2 regions of the Micromonospora sp. HB375 genome follow, and region 1 is predicted to be linked to the other one. Evidence: riboswitches for the same ligand, from Rfam matches in the RefSeq annotation. Region 1 holds a riboswitch; the other holds the start of a gene.
What was found. A riboswitch is a leader RNA that binds a small molecule or an ion and turns the genes downstream of it on or off. The one in region 1 is predicted to bind cobalamin.
Positions count from the first base shown of each region.

Region 2: it holds a riboswitch for cobalamin, as region 1 does, so the genes downstream of both, J3R08_RS08880 (ABC transporter substrate-binding protein) here and metE (5-methyltetrahydropteroyltriglutamate--homocysteine S-methyltransferase) in region 1, are expected to answer to the same signal.

Region 1 covers NZ_JAGGJO010000001.1:4,492,829-4,500,095, forward strand. Annotated here, with positions in the region: gene J3R08_RS20350 (alkaline phosphatase PhoX) at 83-1,243, opposite strand; gene J3R08_RS20355 (Ig-like domain-containing protein) at 1,458-3,089, opposite strand; gene metE (5-methyltetrahydropteroyltriglutamate--homocysteine S-methyltransferase) at 3,213-5,462, opposite strand; cobalamin riboswitch at 5,578-5,797, opposite strand; gene J3R08_RS20365 (beta-1,3-glucanase family protein) at 5,910-7,267, opposite strand, start outside.
Region 2 covers NZ_JAGGJO010000001.1:1,878,975-1,886,241, forward strand. Annotated here, with positions in the region: gene J3R08_RS08870 (N-acetylmuramoyl-L-alanine amidase) at 1-2,066, shown strand, start outside; partial or broken gene J3R08_RS08875 (MFS transporter) at 2,291-2,530, opposite strand; cobalamin riboswitch at 3,119-3,303, shown strand; gene J3R08_RS08880 (ABC transporter substrate-binding protein) at 3,345-4,328, shown strand; gene J3R08_RS08885 (iron ABC transporter permease) at 4,373-5,392, shown strand; gene J3R08_RS08890 (ABC transporter ATP-binding protein) at 5,392-6,150, shown strand; gene J3R08_RS31910 (hypothetical protein) at 6,384-6,791, shown strand; partial or broken gene J3R08_RS31915 (cobyric acid synthase CobQ) at 6,749-6,943, shown strand; gene J3R08_RS08905 (cobalt-precorrin-6A reductase) at 7,075-7,267, shown strand, end outside.

The sequences.
Region 1 (7,267 bases):
GTGGAGTACGCCGGTGAGGGACGCCCGGTGAGGACCGGGCGTCCCTCACCGTGTGGTCACTGCCGGCGGGACCGGGAGCCGGTCAACGGCGGAACGGACCGGTGACGCAGTAGGTGATGCCGCCGGACGACGAGCCGGTCGTGCCGCGTTGCGAGGAGAAGTACAGCCGGTCCCCCGCCGGGGTGAACGCCGGCCCGGTGATCTCCGAACCGCTCTGTCCGGTGATCCGCAGGAAGACCGAGATCTTGTCGTCCGGCGTGATCATGCAGATCTCCATGTTGCCGCCGTCCTCGGCGACGTAGAGGTCACCTGCAGTGGACCCGGTGATGTTGTCGACGCCGGTCAGCGGAGGGGCGCCCGGACTGACCAGGTTGTCGTCGTAGGCGAGCTCGTACGTGCCGGCCGCCAGGTTGACCTGCCACACGCGGTTGTCGCCCTTCGTGGTGAACCAGACGGTGTCGTCCGCGTAGTGACAGCCCTCGCCACCGTTGAACGTCTTCGCGCCGGACACCTGCTGCCGGGTCGGGGTGGGCGAGCCGTCCGGGTCGGGCACCGTGGCCCAGGTGAACGTGCCGGAGGTGGCCGTACCGGCGCGGAGGACCTGGAGGGTTCCGGCGGACAGGTCGCCCCAGGTGGCCGGCACGAAGCGGTAGAACTTGCCGTCGGTCTCGTCCTCGGTCAGGTAGACGACCCGGCGGACCGGGTCGGCCGCGGCCGCCTCGTGCTTGAACCGGCCCAGCGCGGGACGCGCCACCGCGGTCCCGCCGAGGGGGTACGTCTCGAAGACCCGGCCCAGGGACACCTCCTCGCAGGAGAGCCAGGTGTTCCACGGTGTCTTCCCACCGGCGCAGTTGTTGTTGGTGCCGGAGAGGATCCGCGACGCCCCGACCACGGCGCCGCTGGAGTTGAAGACGAGGCGTGAGGCGCCGCCACCCGCACCGGCCGACACCTCGGAGTTCGACACGTAGATCCAGCCGGTGCCGTTCGGGAACACGGCGCCGCCGTCCGGGGCGTCGTGCCAGGTGTACGACGTCCCCGGCACCGTCCGCCGGGACCGCGCGACGATCGAGCTGGTGAACCCGGCCGGCATCTGGATGCCGTTGGCGTCGGCTGCCTGAAGCCCGCCGTAGGGCCCCGCCGCGTTCTGTGCCGGGGCTCCGTACGCCGCCGACCACGCCGTGAACGGCAGGGCGACAGCGCCCGCACCGACAACAGTGGCCCGCAACATCGTTCGACGATCCATGGAACCTCCTCCGTAGGTTCCATGGATCCGACCGTGCGGAGCTTACGCACGCCGATCTGTTGGATGAACGTCGATGGACGGCTCGATGTGCGATGTCCCGCCCACGCCGACCCGGTCGAGGGGTCGTACGGGTAGGAGAGGCAGCGGCACCAACCAGCAGTGGGCGCGCGCGGCCGTCTGACCGGCCCTCCGGCCGCGACCTCCCCTCCCCCGGTCACCGGCGCAGGTGGCCGATGCCGTGCTGGTCGAGCCAGGCGACAGTCCGCGGTACGAACGTCGGCGCCCCCGGGCCGGCGCTGACGTCGGTGGCGACCAGCGGCACCTGGGCGGCGACCGGGAGCAGCGTGGACCGCCAGCAGGCCGGCGTGGCGCAGGCCGAGCGGTCGTCGACGCGCCAGGCGGCGGCCACGCTACGGCCGTCCGGGTCAGCCGGGCGATATTCCAGCCACCGGCTCAGATCGTTGCCGCCGTCGATCCCGGCGGCGAGGACCAGGTTGAACGAGCCCTGGACGCGAAGCAGGCGGATCTGCTCCTGCACGCCGAAGGGCGGCAGGCCGGTGCCCGTGCACGAGGTACCGCCGTCGCGCCAGCAGGTCCAGACCGCCGCTGGATCGGTGCCGCCGGCCGCCGGGAAGTCGTACGGCGAGATGTCGAAGACCACTGCGTTGTCGTCGCCGAACACCTCCGCCGCCGCGCTCCAGAACGTGCGGGTGGCGGAGATGTCGCTCTGCCGCAGCGACACGACGGGTGTGATGCCGGCCCGGACGAGCCGGTCGACGTACCGGGCCGCCTCGTCGAGGTAGCCGACCCGGTTCTGCCTGTCGGCAGGGCTGCCGGTGTAGGCGTAGCAGGCGTCGCTCAGCACGACCCGTACCGCGTTGACGCCGCGGGCCCGCAACGCACCTACCGATGCGTCGTCGACCGGGCCGTCCCAGTGGATCGGTCCCCATGCGCATTCGCCGGGCGCGGCCGACCGGATGATTCCACGGGGCCGGTACGGCCTCGGACTGGCTGCGACCGTGAGGATGCGGTTGCCGGACGCCTTCAGCGCAGGCGCGGCGCCGGGCGCCTGCGGCGGGAGCACCCGGACGCCGCGGACCTCGGCGGTGGCCTGGGCGCCGCTGCTGTCGTAGGCGGTGGCGGTGAGGCGGGTGCCGCTGTTCGGCGGCACGCCGCGCCAGTCGAACGCGTACGGCGCGGTGGTGTCCACGGCGAGCAGCCTGCCGCGCTCGCGGAACTCGACCCGCTCGATCCGCCGGCCGGGCGCCGCCGTGGCCTCGGCACGGATCGGGATGACGCCCGGCGCGGCGAAGAAGTCATTGGGCCGGGGCGAGGTGAGCGCCACCGACGGCCCGCCCGGCAGTGGGCTGGGCCGCGGGCTCCCCGAGGCCGGCGGCGGCGACGAGCCGGTCGGGTCGGCGCCGTCCCCGTCGCACGGCTGGCCGCTCAACACCCAGTCGGTCGGCTCGGGGTCGGCACCCTGGTAGTTGCCGCCGAACCGCACCGTCACCGAGGCGCCGGTCGGCAGCGTGGATCCCGCCGGCGGACGGAGCATGGTCATCGGATACATCTCGCCGCTGCCCAGCGTGTATCCGTCCGGCAGCCGGTCGAGGCCCATGGTGATCGTCTGACCGTTCGCCTGCCGGAACCGCAGCCACCAGTCGGTGACGGGAGCGCCCAGGTTGGTGACGGTGAGCTCGGCCCAGAAGCCGCTGGACCACTCCCGGGTGATGGTGTGGTCCACCGTGCACGCCGTCGCGGCGTAGGCCGGCCGCAGCGCCATCGTCATGGCCCCGCCGACGACGACCGCGGCTGCTGTAGCCAGCGCGAAGATCCTGCGTCGCATCACGCCCCCGTAACATCGACATACATCACTTCATGCAGCCTCGGCGCTCGGGGCACGGCCTGTCAAGGGCTGAACCGGGCCCGGGCCGGGCGGAACGGCGCGGCGTTCCGCCCGGCCGGCGGCTCAGCGTCCGCGCAGCTCGGCCGCGGCGGCGACCAGGTGCTGGAGGGACGCCTCGACCTCGGGATAGCCGCGCGTCTTGAGGCCGCAGTCGGGGTTCACCCACAGCCGCTCGGCCGGCACCGCGGCCACGGCCCGGCGCAGCGCGCCGACGACCTCGTCGTGGGACGGCACCCGGGGTGAGTGGATGTCCCAGACGCCGGGCCCCACACCCCGGCGGTATCCGAGAGCGGCGAGGTCGTCGAGGACCTCCATCCGGGAGCGGGATGCCTCGATGCTCGTGACGTCGGCGTCGAGGGCGTCGATGGCCGTGATCACCTCCCCGAACTCCGAGTAGCACAGGTGGGTGTGGATCTGGGTGTCGTCGGCGACTCCGCAGGTGGCCAGGCGGAACGCCCCGACTGCCCAGTCCAGGTACGCCTTCTGGTCCGCCCTGCGCAGTGGCAGCGTCTCACGCAGCGCCGGCTCGTCGACCTGGATGACCCGGATACCGGCTGCCTCGAGATCACGGCACTCGTCGCGCAGGGCGAGCGCGACCTGGTCCGCGGTGTCTGCCAGTGGCTGGTCGCTGCGGACGAACGACCAGGCCAGGATCGTGACCGGGCCGGTGAGCATGCCCTTGACCGGCCGGTCGGTCAGCGACTGCGCGTAGGTGGACCAGTTGACGGTCATCGGCGCCCTGCGTGCCACGTCGCCGTAGATGACGGGCGGACGCACGCATCGGGAGCCGTAGGACTGGACCCAGCCGTGTTCGGTGGCGGCGAACCCGTCCAGCTGCTCGCCGAAGTACTGGACCATGTCGTTTCGTTCCGGCTCGCCGTGCACGAGCACGTCCAGGCCCAGCCGCTCCTGGAGCCGGACGACGTGCTCGACCTCGGCGCGCATCCGCTGCGTGTAGGCGGCGGCGTCGAGACGCCCGGCCCGGTGCTCGGCACGCGCGCGGCGCAGCTCGTCGGTCTGCGGGAACGATCCGATGGTCGTGGTCGGGAGGGGCGGCAGGTTCAGCCGGGCCTGCTGTGCCGCCGCACGCTCCGGGTACGCGCCGCGCTGCCGATCCGTGGCGCGCAGCGCGGCGAGCCGACCGCGTACGGTGTCGTCGCGCCAGGCGGCAGGGGTGGGCGGCAGCGGCTCGGGCAGGGACGTGGTGCCGTTGCGCAGCGCGCGGCCGAGCCGGACGACCTCATCGACCTTCTGCCGGGCGAAGGCGAGCCGCTGACGCAGCGCCGGGTCGAGAGCGGTCTCGGCGGACAGGTCCTCCGGCACGTGCAGCAGCGAGCACGAGGTGGACACGGCGACGTGGTCGGCGAGGGCGGTGACGGCGGCACCGGCCGCCACGGCGGCCCGCAGGTCGGTACGCCAGACGTTGCGGCCGTCGACGAGGCCGGCCACGATCGTCTTGCCGCGCAGCGGTCCCGCACCGGCCAGCCGCCGCAGGTTGCCGGGCCCGGCCACCAGATCCACGCCGACCGCTTCGACCGGCGTGTCGAGCAGGGCGGGCAGCGCGTCACCGAGCTCGCCGAAATAGGTGGCGACGAAGATCGCCGGCCGCTGTTCCACCGCGCCGAGCCGGGTGTACGCCTCCCGCAGCGCGTCGATCTCGGCGGCGCTCCGGTCGGCGACGTAGGCGGGTTCGTCCAGCTGCACCCATCGCACGCCCGCCGCGGCGAGGGATCGCAGGATGCCGGCGTACACGTCGACCAGGTCGGTCAGCCGGTCGAACGGTTCGCTGCGGGCCTCGGTGGGCTTGGCCAGCAGCAGGAATGTCGCCGGCCCGACCAGCACCGGCCGGCTGTCGATTCCCAGCTCGCGGGCCTCGCGGTACTCGCGCAGCGCCTTGTCGGGATTCGCCGCGAAGGTGGTGTCGGAGCCGATCTCGGGAACCAGATAGTGGTAGTTGGTGTCGAACCACTTCGTCAGTTCGAGCGCCGGCTCGGCATCGACGCCCCGGGCCATGGCGAAATAGGTGCCGAGGTCGCCGAGGCCGAGACGGGCGAACCGGCGCGGGATCGCGCCGACGGCGACGGCCGTGTCCAGCACGTGGTCGTAGTAGGAGAACGTGTTGGACGGGATCGCGTCCAGGCGCGCGTCGCGCAGCGTCCGCCACACCTTCGCCCGTAGCGCGGCAGAGGTCGCCGCCAACTCCTCGGCGTCGATCCGGCCCGCCCAGTAGGCCTCGACGGCCCTCTTGAGTTGCCGGTTGCCCCCGATACGCGGATAGCCCAGCACGGTGCTCTGACCGAATGCGGTACTCATGGAGATCCCTTCCCTCGAAGCACACGAGGCCGATCGAGGCGGGGAGGGAAGAGGTACAGACGGCGTACCGGCTTCCGCACCGGCCGTCCCGAGCGACCGTCGGCGGCGCACACCGGACGGTGCGCGCGGTGCGGGCAGGTCTTCGGACTCGCGGGCGCGACCGGATCCACCCGGTCACCTACTGGCCGTCGCTTCCCAGACCTCACGGTCCAGTGCTTCGATGACGGCTGTCGTTCCCACTCACCGCTGCGGGGCAGTCCCGGACTCACACCGGGTTCCCTCTTACGACGCCACACCCTTCACGGGCACGGCGAACCAGCACCGTTGTCCATCGTATGGGGCGGTGAGCCGACGTGGTCGGCGCGTCCGTCCTGCGGGACGGCGAGCCGTCGCGGCGGGTGGCGGGAGCGACTCGCGGTCGGCCCCCGCCCCCCGTCGCAGGGCCGGTCAGCCCTTACGCCACTTCTGGCCGGCCGTGCCCGTGCAGTCCCAGAGCTGGAGCCTCGCGCCGTCGTTGCCGTTCCGGTCCTTGATGTCGACGCACTTGTCGGCCTGAAGGTTGACCAGGTCCCCGGCCGAGTTCAGGGTGAACTGCTGGGCGCCGGTGCCGTTGCAGGTGTAGAGCTGCACCACCGCCCCGTTGGCGGTGGACCCGGCGTCGACGTCCATGCACTTGTTGTTCTGGCTCTTCAGCGCCGTGCCGCTGAACGTCCACTTCTGCGCGTTGGTGTTGTTGCAGTTCCACATCTGCAGCGGCGCGCGGTCGACGAAGTTGGAGCTCGGCACGTCGATGCACTTGTTGTTCCAGTTGCTGACCACGGGCACCCCGGTGGCCGGGTTGCCGCCCCCACCGCCGGTGAACGGGCTGAGGATCAGTCCGGCCGAACGGGGGTCGCCGTCGTGCACCAGTGACTCGAATCCGCCGACGTCGTCGAAGGCGAACGCGTACGCCCGGCCGTCGGTCATGTTGGCGTGGATCAGGCGGGCGTACTGGTTGGTGGGGTTGCTGCGGTAGAAGTCGGCGGCGTTCGTGCTGGGCTGGGTGTCGATGGTGCCGAGCGTGCCTCGGTTGAGGGCCGCGCAGAGCGTACGCGAGATCGGGCCGACCACCTGGTCGTTCGGCGCGGGCAGGTCGCCGTCGCATCCCCAGACGCTGGCCGAGGAGGGCCGGTTGAAGGAGGCGACCACCTGGCCGCTGCCGTTTGTGAAGGTCATGGTGTTGCCCGAGGTGCGGCCGTAGTACCGGATGGCCGGCTGGTCGGCGAAGGGCGCCACGGTCAGCGTCTTCGTGGTGTACGCGTTCCACGCGGAGGCGATGTAGGAGTCCAGGTAGGTGGTGCTCAGCAGGCCGGCCCCGGCCGCCTTCCCCGGGGCCAGGACGCGCAGCACGGTCCCGTCGGAGCGGGTGTGGACGGTGTTGGCCCAGCCCGGCTGCGCCCGGATGCCGTCGATGACCGCGTTGCGTCCGTTGGCCACCACGTCGCCGGTGCGCTTGGTGACGCCGTTGGCGCCGGTCACCGTGACCGCGTGCGGGATCGCGAACATGTCGACCTGGGAGCTGTTGAGCCACAGCCCGGAGTCGTTGTAGGTGAACTCGCTCCAGTCGAAGAGGATGTCGCGGTTCGCGTCACCGGCCGCCCAGGGCGCGGGCTGCACCAGTCCGTCCGGGGTGAGGAAGAACTTCAGCTTCTGCCCGAGGGCGAAGTAGGCCCGGCCGGAGAAGCCCCGGGGCAACTGGATCGTGGTGCTGCCGCCGTTGCCGGGGCCCGGTATGGAGACGTCCGGCGCGGGCGACGGCGGGATCT
Region 2 (7,267 bases), 2.6 Mb from region 1:
CCGGAACACGACGGAGACGGCGGCGCGCCGGCGTCGCCCTGCTGGTGGCGGCGCTCGCCGGCGCGGTCGCGGTGCAGCCCGCGCCGGTGTCCGCGACGCCGCCGGGCCGTACCGCGCTGGACGCCGCCTTCGTGCGGGCGGCGCAGGAGTACGACGTGCCCCGGGACGTCCTGGTAGCGGTCGGCTACGGCGAGTCCCGCCTGGACGGGCACGGCGGCGAGCCGAGCCAGGCCAACGGCTACGGGGTGATGCACCTGGTGAGCAACCCGGTCCGGCACAGCCTGGAACGGGCGGCGGCGTTGACCGGTGAGCCGGTCGCGCGTCTGAAGACCGTCACGCCGGCGAACATCCGCGGCGGCGCGGCAGTGCTGCGCGAGCTGGCCGACGCCGAGGGGCTGACCGCGCGGGACCGGGACCGGGTCACCGCCTGGTATCCGGTGGTGGCGCGGTACGGCGGCGCGGCCGACGACGCCACCGCCCGCCTGTACGCGGACGGGATCTACGAGCTGGTGCAGCAGGGCATCCCAGGCGCGGTGCCGGTCCGGGCGTACCGGGTCGAGCCGGAGCGCGGCCGCTACGCCGCGGTTCCCCCCGCCGGCACGGCGCCCCGTACGCTCGCAGCCGTGCCGGAGTATCCGGCGGCGCGGTGGGTCGCCGCGAACGGCGCGAACTACGGCATCGGGCGGTCCAGCCGGATCACCACTGTGATCCTCCACGTCACCCAGGGCTCGTACGCCGGGACGGTCAGCTGGTTCCAGAGCCCGTCGTCCGGCGTCAGCGCCCACTACGTGGTGAAGTCCAGCAACGGCGAGATCACCCAGATGGTCCGCGAGGGCGACACCGCGTACCACGCCCGGTCCGGCAACGCGTACGGCGTCGGCATCGAGCACGAGGGGTACGTCGACAACCCGGCCTGGTTCACCGACGCGATGTACCGTTCCTCGGCCGCGCTGACCCGCTACCTGTGCGACAAGTACGGCATCCCGAAGAACCGCACCGGCATCAAGGGGCACAACGAGATCCCGGGTAACGACCACACCGACCCGGGACCGAACTGGAACTGGAACTACTACCTCTCGCTGGTGAACCAGGGTGGCGGGGGCCCGACCGCCCGCTATTTCGGTGGTTCGCCGACGGATTTCACCGGTGACGGCCGGGACGACGTGGTCGCGTTCACCCACGGTGCGCTGGCCGACGCGTATGTGGCCACGTCGACGGGTTCGTCGTTCGCGGGCACGTCGGTGAAGTGGCACGACTGGTTCGCCCTGCCCGGAGAGACCCCCCTGACCGGCGACGTCAACGGCGACGGACGCGACGACGCCATCGTGTTCACCCACGGCACCACCGCCGACGTCCACGTCGCCCTGTCCACCGGCACATCCTTCGCCGCATCCGCGAAATGGCACGACTGGTTCGCCCCCGGCACCGAAGTCCCCGCCGTCGGCGACGTCAACGGCGACGGCCGCGACGACATCATCACCTTCACCCACGACACCGACGCCGACGTCTACGTCGCCCTGTCCACCGGCACCTCCTTCACCGGCACCGCCGTGAAATGGCACGACTACTTCTCCATCGCCGGGGAGTTCCCCGCCCTCGGCGACGTCAACGGCGACGGCCGCGACGACCTCATCACCTTCACCCAAGGCCCCGCCACCGCCGCCGACGTCATCGTCGCCCTGTCCACCGGCAACGGCTTCGGGGCACCGCAGAAATGGCACGACCTGTTCGCCGTCGGCGCCGAGCAGCCCCGGGTGGGCGACATCAACGGCGACGGCAAGGATGACATCGTCACCTTCACCTGCAACACCGACGCCGACGTCTACGCCGCCACCTCCACCGGCACCACCTTCGCCGGAACCACGATCAAGTGGCACGACTTCTTCTGCCTAACCGGCGAGTTCCCCTACCTCGCCGACACCAACGGCGACGGCAAAGACGACCTCATCGTCTTCACCAAAAGCACCACAAACGACATCTACGTCGCACTCTCCACCGGCACCACCTTCGCCCCCAGCACCAAATGGCACGACTACTTCGGCCTCACCAGCGAAACCACACTCTGAGCCCGACGGCGAGCGACGCCGGCCCGGATCGGGACCGGCGTCGCTCGCCGTCCACCTACCGCTCCACCACGTTGCGCGAGCTGGAGGCAGGCCTGACCGACGGGCTGGCCTTCGCTGCCGCGCTCACGTTGCTGGTCGTGGCGGGCTGTCGCGGTGCGGCTGCGGCAGCGGCGTCACCTGCGCCTGGCCACCTGACCGGCGGGGACGTGGGCGGAACCCGGGGAGACGATCGCGGTCAGGCCGGCGGTGGACAGCGTCGCCCCGCCCAGGTCGAGGCGTCCACCGGCCGGGTCCCGCGATTCCGGGACCAGTAGCCGGCCGGCGAGCAGGCAGATCACCACGATCGGGACGTTCACCAGGAAGATTGCACCCCAGGGCAGGTGAGCCAGGACGAGTCCGCCGATTGGTGGCCCGGCGGCGAAGCCCAGCGCACTGGTCGCCGCCCAGATGCCGATCGCCGGGGACCAGCAACAACATCTTCCCGCTCGTCCCCGGCGTGGACGGCGTGGTACGCGACGAGAAGGGCAACGTCCGCTGCGTGGTCCTGCACGATACGCCCCTTGGAACCTTCGCCGAACGCACCCTGATCGACCCTCGCGCAGCGTGGTTCTACCCGACGGCGTGGACCCGGTGCGGATCGCCACCGCCATGAACCCGGGCGATGTCATCCTGGATCGCGCTGACGCGCCGCATCAACTTCACCGCGGGCCAGCGCGTCCTTGTCCTCGGCGCCGTCGGCAACGCAGGTCGGATGGCGATCCAGATCGCGAAGTACCGTGCTCGCTCGTCGAGCTCTTCGACGTCTGCATCGCCGGCCTCATGCCCACGACCGAGGAGCCGGTCGCCGGCGGACGTGGCCTCGCACCTGCGCTCACGTATTGCTGCTCAGCCTCAGCCACGGCGCTCACTGTCGATCACGTGCCCTCGCCCAGCCACCGCGCACGAGAAAGGAGCCGGATGGGTTGCGGGCCGACAGCCACGCCGAGGCCGGTCCGGCGCGTCGGATTTCCCACAGCGGGTGCCCGGACCGGATCCGCGGCGAGCGCGGGCCGTTATGGTGGGGACGCCGTGGTGTTCGGGAAGCCGGTGTGATGCCGGCGCGGCCCTCGCCACTGTGATCGGGAGACCGTCGGCCCTCGTCGTTTCGCGAGGTCACTGGGCAGAGATGCCTGGGAAGGCCGGCCGGCGGTTGCTTGTCCCGTCAGCCAGGAGACCGGCCACGGCACGTTCGTCCCCGTCCACGAGGTGTTGGAAGGCGGTCCCGCTGTGCGGTTCCCCATGCCCTGGCGCGTTGCCGCGCCGTTGTTGCTGTCCACTGTGCTGCTCACCGGCTGCGGCGCCGATGCCAAGCCTGCTGCCGCACCACCGGCGGTGTCCGCTGGACCGGTCGCGGTGACCAACTGCGGCACCCCGGTGACCATCGCGGCGCCACCGATGCGGGTCGTCACCATGAACCAGGCCGCCACGGAGATCATGCTGGCCCTGGGCCTGCAAGATCGGATGATCGGCACGGCCTACCTCGACGACGCGATCCTGCCCGCCTACGCGGACGCCTACGCGAAGATCCCGGTGCTGGCCAAGGAGTACCCGACCAAGGAGAAGCTGCTCGAGGCTGAACCCGATTTCGTGTACGCGTCGTACAACAGCGCGTTCGGTGACGAGGGGGTCGGTGACCGCGCCGACTGGCAGAAACTCGGCGTCGGCACCTACATCTCCCCTGCCGGGTGCCCGGCGCAGACCCGGCAGGCGAAGCTCGCCATCGGCGACGTGTTCACCGAGATCCGCGAGCTCGCGGCGATCTTCGGGGTGAGCGACCGCGGCGAGAAGCTGATCGCCGACCACGAGGGCCGCATCGCCACGGCCGCAGGCACCGCCCGCAACGTGAAGGTCATGTGGTGGGACGGCGGCAGCGACGCCCCGAGCGTCGGCGCCTGCTGCGGCGCCCCCAACATGATCATGTCGGCGGCCGGGGTCACCAACGCCTTCGCCGACCTCACCGGCAGCTGGGGCGACACAAGCTGGGAGACCGTCACCGACCGCAACCCCGAGGTCATCGTGCTCGTCGACGCGAGCTGGGATCCCGCCGCGCAGAAGAAGACCTTCCTCGCCGGGCACCGCACCCTCAAGGACCTGCCCGCGGTCAAACAGCAGTGGTACGTGGTGATCCCGTTCTCGTCAACCACGGCCGGTGTCCGCAACGTCCTCGGCGTCGAAGCCCTCGCCCAGGGCATCGCCGCGCTGCCGTCCGGGGTCCCGAGCTGACCGCCGTCACCACCCGGCCCGCCCCGGTGCGCACCCACCGCCCGGTGCGGGCGGTCGGCCTGGCCGCGCTCGTGCTGGCTCTGGTCGCCGGTCTGGTGCTGTCGGTGGCCGTCGCGGTCACCATCGGCCCGGCCGACCTGACTGTCGGGACGGTGTGGACGGTCGTCGCCGGCCACCTGGGACTCGCGAACTCGGACGTGCCGCTGCTGCGCGACCACATCGTCTGGGACCTACGTTTGCCCCGGGTTCTCGGCGCCGCCACGGTGGGGGCGGGCCTGGCCGCGGCCGGTGCGGTCATGCAGACCGTCACCCGCAATCCCCTGGCGGACCCGTACCTGCTCGGGGTCTCCTCAGGGGCGTCGCTGGGCGCGGTCCTGGTGGTCGTGGCCGGCATCGGTAGTGGCGTAGCCGCGCTGACCGGCGGCGCCTTCCTCGGCGCCCTTGTCGCGTTCCTGCTGGTCGTGGGCCTGGCCGGGAGGTTCGGGGCATTGTCGCCGACGCGCGTGGTGCTGACCGGGGTCGCGGTGGGACAACTGTGCGCGGCACTGACCTCTTTCGTGATCATCTGGGTGGCCGACCCGCACGCCACGCAGAGCATCACGTTCTGGCTGTCCGGGTCAATGGCCCGCGCCGACTGGACGGCCCTGGGCTGGGCGGTACCGGTGCTGGTCGTGGTGCTGGCGGTGGTCGGCTGGCACGCCCGTACCCTCAACGCCTTCGCCTTCGGTGAGGAGGCCGCCGCGAGCCTCGGCGTCGAGGTGAACCGGCTGCGGTGGCTGCTGCTGGTCGGCACCGCCCTGCTGACCGCCGTGCTGGTCGCGGTCAGCGGCGCGATCGGGTTCGCCGGGCTGATCCTCCCGCACGCCGCCCGCCTGATCACCGGACCGGACCACCGGCGGCTGCTACCGGTCGCCGTGCTCGCCGGCGCCATCTTCCTGACCTGGGTCGACACCGCCGCCCGCACCGTCTTCGAACCGCGTGAGCTGCCGGTCGGGGTGCTGACGGCACTGGTCGGGGTGCCGGCGTTCTTCCTGATCCTGCGCCGCCGGGAGGTACGCGGCTGATGCTTCAGATCTCCGACGTCTCGTGGGCGGTGCCCGCCGCCCGCATCCTCGACCACGTCACCGGCACCGTCCCGGCGGGCAGCCTGGTCGGGCTGCTCGGCCCGAACGGCTCCGGCAAGACCACCCTGCTGCGGGCCGTCGCCGCCCTGGTGCGCCCGGATACCGGCAACATCACACTCGCAGGCGACGACGTGACTCGGCTGCGGCGCCTTGCCCTGGCCCGGCGCATCGCGTTGCTGGCCCAGCACGCCGAGACCGACCTCGACCTGACCGTCCGCGACGTGGTCCTGCTCGGCCGCATCCCGCACCGCCGGACCCGCTGGTCCGACACCGGCAGCGACCATGCCGCCGCGGTCGAGGCACTGGGCCGGGTCGACCTGGCCGGGTTCGCCGACCGTAAGTGGCAGACCCTGTCCGGTGGGGAACGCCAGCGCGTCCAGCTCGCCCGCGCGCTGGCCCAGGAGCCGGAACTGCTGCTGCTCGACGAACCCACCAACCACCTCGACATCGGCCACCAGCTTCAGCTGCTGCACCTGGTCCGCCGATCGCAGGTCACCGCCCTCGCCGCGCTGCACGACCTCAACCTGGCCGTCATGTTCTGCGACACCGTCGTCGTGCTGCACCACGGCCGGGTCGTCGCCGCGGGACCACCCGCACGGGTGCTCACCCCGGCGCTGCTCGCCGACGTGTACGGCGTCGACGCAGACGTGCGGGTTCACGACGGGCGGACCGTCATTGAGTTCCGGCCGCCGTCATGACCCGGCACGTGCTGCCGGTGCCCGGTCGGTCACCCACCACGCTGGCCACGACACGATCCACCAGCTCGCCGAGCAGATGGCCGCGCGTCTGGGCGTATTCGTGCACAGGTGTTTCCTCGACGGCGCGAAACCGTTTGCTGCACGCGGCGCTCGACGCGGCCACCGGTTCACTGGTCGGACGTGACCCGGCGGTTCGACGCGCCCCGCGCCGGCAACCCGATCATCCTGGCACGATGACCGAGGCCGGCGCTGGGCCGGCGTTCCTCGCGGCGCAGCAGGCGGCGGGAGTCATTGCGGCCAGACACCGCGGTGCCTTCGCCGGCGCCGAGGAACTGCTGGGCGCCATCGGCGACGAGACCGTGCGCACCCGGGTTTCATGCTGCTCGCCGAACTCGCCCTTGGCCCTGGTCCAGTCACAGACAGGGCAGAGCATGGACGAACTCGTCCATGAGGTCACGTTGCTGATGGCCGAAGTGGTGGGCAGCGTCGGACACCAGCCCGGGCTGGACCTCGCCCACGCCGAGCCCGGCGGTCCGGCGGATGGACAGCAGGCGATACTGGGGCGGTGGAAGGACAGGCTCGCCGAACCGGGCGGCTCATGGTGGCGGGCACGACGTCGGACGCGGGCAAGAGCCGGGTGACGACCGCGTTGTGCCGGGCGTTCGCACGGCGCGGTGTTCGGGTCGCTCCGTTCAAGGCACGGAACATGGCGAACAATTCGATGGCGTGTGCGGGTGGGGCGGAGATCGGCCATGCTCAGTGGGTGCAGGCGCTGGCGGCGGGCGCAGAGCCGGCCCGGCAGGCCCGGCTGGATCTGCTCGCCGACCTGGCGGAGAAACACCTGGAGGTCGACGCGCTGCTGAACCTAGCCGAGCGGGGCGCTCCCGCGGCGCCGGTGATCGGACCCTACGCGTGAGGATTCTCGTGCTCGGTGGGACGGGCGAGGCCCGCGCGCTGGCGGCCTCGCTCGTCGACGACGGTGCCGTGGTCGTGACCTCACTGGCGGGGCGGGTCGCGCGTCCCCGGCTGCCGGTGGGGCAGGTCCGCGTCGGTGGCTTCGGCGGGATCGCAGGACTGGCCGCGTACCTGGCGGAGACCCGGGTGCGTGCCGTGGTCG